Regions from separate parts of the Advenella sp. RU8 genome, predicted to be linked through region 2. Evidence: predicted binding sites of a transcription regulator. Region 2 holds the regulator's gene; the other holds the start of a gene.

Region 1 (2,204 bases), on a different contig from region 2:
TGGTTTTCAGGATGCCGCGGATGTTGTTGACAACCAGTGTTGCCAGTGCTTCGCCTTCAACGTCTTCAGCGATGATCAGCAGAGGACGGCTTGATTTGGCAACTTGTTCCAGTACGGGCAGCAGGTCACGGATATTGCTGATTTTTTTGTCGAAAATCAGGATGAATGGGTCTTCCAGGGCAGCAACCTGTTTTTCCTGGTTGTTGATGAAGTAGGGAGACAGGTAGCCACGGTCGAATTGCATACCTTCAACAACGTCAAGTTCGTTTTCCAGTGATTTGCCGTCTTCGACAGTGATAACGCCTTCTTTACCTACTTTGTCCATGGCGTTGGCAATGATGTCACCAATAGAAGAATCGCTGTTGGCAGAAATAGAGCCAACTTGGGCGATTTCTTTGCTGGTGGTGCAAGGCTTAGACAGATTTTTCAGTTCTTCGATTGCAGCGGCAACGGCTTTGTCGATACCGCGTTTCAGATCCATTGGGTTGATGCCGGCGGCAACGTATTTCAGGCCTTCTTCTACAACAGCTTGAGCCAATACGGTTGCGGTTGTGGTACCGTCACCGGCGTTGTCGGAAGTTTTTGAAGCAACTTCTTTAACCAGTTGTGCACCGATGTTTTCAAATTTGTCTTTCAGTTCGATTTCTTTAGCAACAGAAACACCGTCTTTGGTAACAGTAGGAGCACCGAAAGAGCGCTCGAGAACTACGTTACGGCCTTTAGGGCCCAGTGTTGTTTTAACAGCGTTTGCCAGTGTGTTTACACCACGCACGATACGAACGCGTGCGTCGTCACCGAATAATACTTGCTTTGCAGCCATTTTGAATTCCTTGATTGTATTTGAGTACTGTCTGCTTTAATTGCAGACAAAATATGCATTAAAATTAAGCAACTACCGCAAGAATTTCGTCTTCGCGGATAACCAGTAGTTCTTCGCCGTCTACTTTAACGGACTGGCCAGCATATTTACCGAACAATACTTTGTCGCCAACTTTAAGGTCTACAGGCAATACTTTGCCGTCTTCTGTTTTTTTGCCTGGACCAACAGCAATAACTTCACCTTGATCAGGTTTTTCAGCTGCGCTGTCAGGGATAACAATGCCTGATGCTGTTTTTAGCTCGTTGTCTAGGCGCTTGATAATCACGCGGTCTTGCAAAGGACGCAATGCCATGGAGAAACTCCTGTTTCTTAGTAAGTTAAATTAAAAAATCGTTAAGGCAGCGATTGTTAGCACTCGTTGCCCTTGAGTGCTAATTATAAGGACGATACTGAAATTTTCAAGAGGTGAATTTTGAAATGTTACATTTTTGTCGAGGATGTCGATTTTTGTTGTCGAATCCCAGGTGTGTGATTTTCAAACTAAACGCCAATCTACATTTGCGATATGCAGCGAATTATTACACGGTACCCGCGTGGTGACGGATAATAGCGGCTACATCATTTTTAATACCATTTTTAGGATCCCCTCATGGAAATCAAAGTCAACTTTCTTGATAAGCTACGCCTTGAGGCAAAGTTCGATGATTTTACGGTAGTGGCCGATCAGCCCATCCGTTATAAGGGCGATGGTTCGGCGCCTGGCCCCTTTGATTATTTTCTGGCCTCATCGGCTTTGTGTGCCGCTTATTTTGTGAAGTTGTACTGCGTGACTCGCAATATTTCTACCGAAAATATCCGACTGTCGCAAAATAATATTGTCGATCCAGAAAATCGATACCAGCAGATTTTCAAGATTCAGGTTGAATTGCCGCCGGATATCCCGGAAGCAGACCGCCGGGGTATTTTGCGTTCCATCGAACGCTGCACGGTGAAAAAAGTGGTGCAAGCAATACCCGAGTTTGTCATTGAAGAGGTCGAGAGTTTAGATGCCAACGCTCAGTCGTTGTTAACTTTGAAGCCGGCTGCTGACGCTAACACATATATTGCGGGCAAGGATCTGCCACTGGAACAAACCATTGCCAACATGTCTAGCATTTTGGCGGGCATGGGCATAAAGATTGAAATTGCTTCGTGGCGCAATATTGTTCCTAATGTGTGGTCGCTGCATATCCGCGATGCGCACTCACCGATGTGTTACACCAATGGTAAAGGGGCGACTAAAGAAAGTGCGTTGGCATCTGCATTGGGAGAATACCTTGAGCGCCTGAATTGCAACTATTTGTATGGCAGTGCATTTTGGGGCGAAGAGATCGCTAATGCACCG
Region 2 (2,204 bases):
ATACGCTCACACTGTTGCTGGCGCAGGTTTTCAAGCGCTGTTGCCAATGAAGGCTTGCCATAACGCATGGCCACCTCTACCGGAACCGGCAAATTCTGCCGCTTGAAGCTTTCATTAAGCTTTTTGGCCTGGTTCAGGCTATGCACCAGGAGCGGAGAACCGCCTTCCATCCAGACCTGCTGGTATTTATGTACCAGTTTTCTGGAGCGAAACGGCAGGATCACCCCCCTTAAGATGGGTTGCCATAACAACGCAGGCAACTCTACCACCCGCTTGTCGGAAAGGAATTCAGCCAGGTATTGCCTGATGTCAGCCGCAGAATAAGAAGAAGGCGTACCAAGATTGACCAGCATTACACCTGCTTTCATATCCTGATAAGGTTTGTTGACAATATTGTTGTGATCAAGCTTTTTTTCAGGTTCAGGCATATTTCGCATAAGTAATGGTTAATTAAGTTAATACTGGCTTAAGGCATTGGACAAAAGCCGGGCAGTTATATCAACAATAGGAATTACTCTGTCATAAGACATCCTGCTGGGGCCAATAACCCCCAAGGTGCCGATGATTTTACCATCGACCCCATAAGGAGCGGTAATGACCGAGACATTTTCCATGGGCACCAGTCGGGAATCACCGCCAATGTAGATTTGCACGCCTTGTGAGCGGCTTGAAATATCCAGCAACTGTATCAATTCGCTTTTTTGCTCGAACAAATCGAACATTTTTCGCAAATAATTCATGTCGGCGGTCATATCAGTCACATCAAGCAAGCGGCGCTCGCCCGAAATAAGCACGGTTTCCTCTTCAGATGCATCGGTGCCGGCATCTACCGCTGCCTGCATCAATTGAGAAATATCCTCTTTCAATTCGGCCAGTTCACGTGCCAATTCAGTGCGCACCACATCAAAAGACTTGCCTGAAAAGTGCTGGTTGAAAAAGTTGCCCGCTTCCAGCAACTCTTGCTCGGAATAATCACGGGCAGCGGACAGGATGCGGTTTTGCACGTCACCATCCGGGGTCACGATAATCAGCAGAATACGTTTTTCAGACAGGCGGATAAATTCGATATGACGAAACACCTGGGACCGCTGCGGCGTTAAAACCACACCGGCAAACTGGGTCAGATTGGACACCAGTTCAGCCGCCGCATTCATGGCTTTGCCAGGCGAAACATGCAAGAGAGCATCCTTGATCTCACTATTGATGTTTTCAGGCGACAAGGTCTGGTAATGACGCACGGCCAGCAGACGGTCTACAAACATGCGATAGCCCTTGGGTGTTGGTACCCGACCGGCCGACGTATGTGGGCTGTGAATCAGGCCAAGCTCTTCAAGGTCTGCCATGACATTGCGGATAGTAGCCGGAGAAAGCTCAAAGCGCTTTGATAGCGTACGTGACCCAACCGGCTGCCCGTCTTCAATATATTGTTCAATTAAAGCTTTCAGTAAAGCACTAGCGCGTTCATCCATATTGCGATATCTTATAAATTCCCATTTACATGTATGATATTTTTTACCAGCGACTCAATCGCCGTATTCAGGAACATGCTGAAATTACGGTTAAGATGTCGTAATATCCACATTTACCTTATTGTATATTGTTTTTGACATGCATTTTTCAACCGTCGCACTTATTGGCCGATATCAGGATTCCGGCATGGATGCCCCTTTGCGGGCACTTGCCGCTGTCCTGACAAATGCCGGGCGAACAGTACTAATAGAAGAAGAAACCGCCACCAATACAGGCGTTGCCGAACTGCCTGCCGCGACAATCGAAGAAATTGGCAAACAGGCCGACCTGGTTATTGTAATGGGTGGTGACGGCACCATGCTTGGGGCTGCACGCCTGCTGGCCCCCTACAATATCCCGCTCATTGGCATCAACCATGGTCGCCTGGGTTTTATTACCGACATCCCGCTGCAAAATGCCTTACAAGCCATCCAGGCCGTCCTGGATGGCCATTTCACCCTTGAATCGCGCACCCTACTGGAAGCCTCGGTGATTCGTGGCGGACAAACCTTGACCACGGCGCTCGCCCTTAATGATGTGGTATTAAACCGTTCGGGCCGCAGTGGCATGATTGAAATCAGCGTCGAACTTGATGACCAGTTCATGTACAAGCAGCGCTCCGATGGCCTGATCATTGCCACCCCAACCGGCTCGACGGCATACGCCTTAAGTGCCAATGGCCCCATCTTGCACCC

Evidence for each region. The regulator HrcA, encoded in region 2, represses chaperone genes, less so after heat shock. The targets are predictions, from matches to a motif close to TTAGCACTCNNNNNNNNNGAGTGCTAA.
Region 1: a site for HrcA is predicted at 1,229-1,255, ahead of ACM5Q9_RS10810 (co-chaperone GroES). Genes of this name have one in related genera too.

What each region holds. Positions count from the first base shown of each region.
Region 1 covers NZ_JBLWIS010000008.1:85,974-88,177, forward strand. The annotation lists gene groL (chaperonin GroEL) at 1-820, opposite strand, end outside; gene ACM5Q9_RS10810 (co-chaperone GroES) at 885-1,172, opposite strand; gene ACM5Q9_RS10815 (OsmC domain/YcaO domain-containing protein) at 1,470-2,204, shown strand, end outside.
Region 2 covers NZ_JBLWIS010000003.1:73,885-76,088, reverse strand. The annotation lists gene hemH (ferrochelatase) at 1-428, opposite strand, end outside; gene hrcA (heat-inducible transcriptional repressor HrcA) at 456-1,469, opposite strand; gene ACM5Q9_RS05375 (NAD kinase) at 1,609-2,204, shown strand, end outside.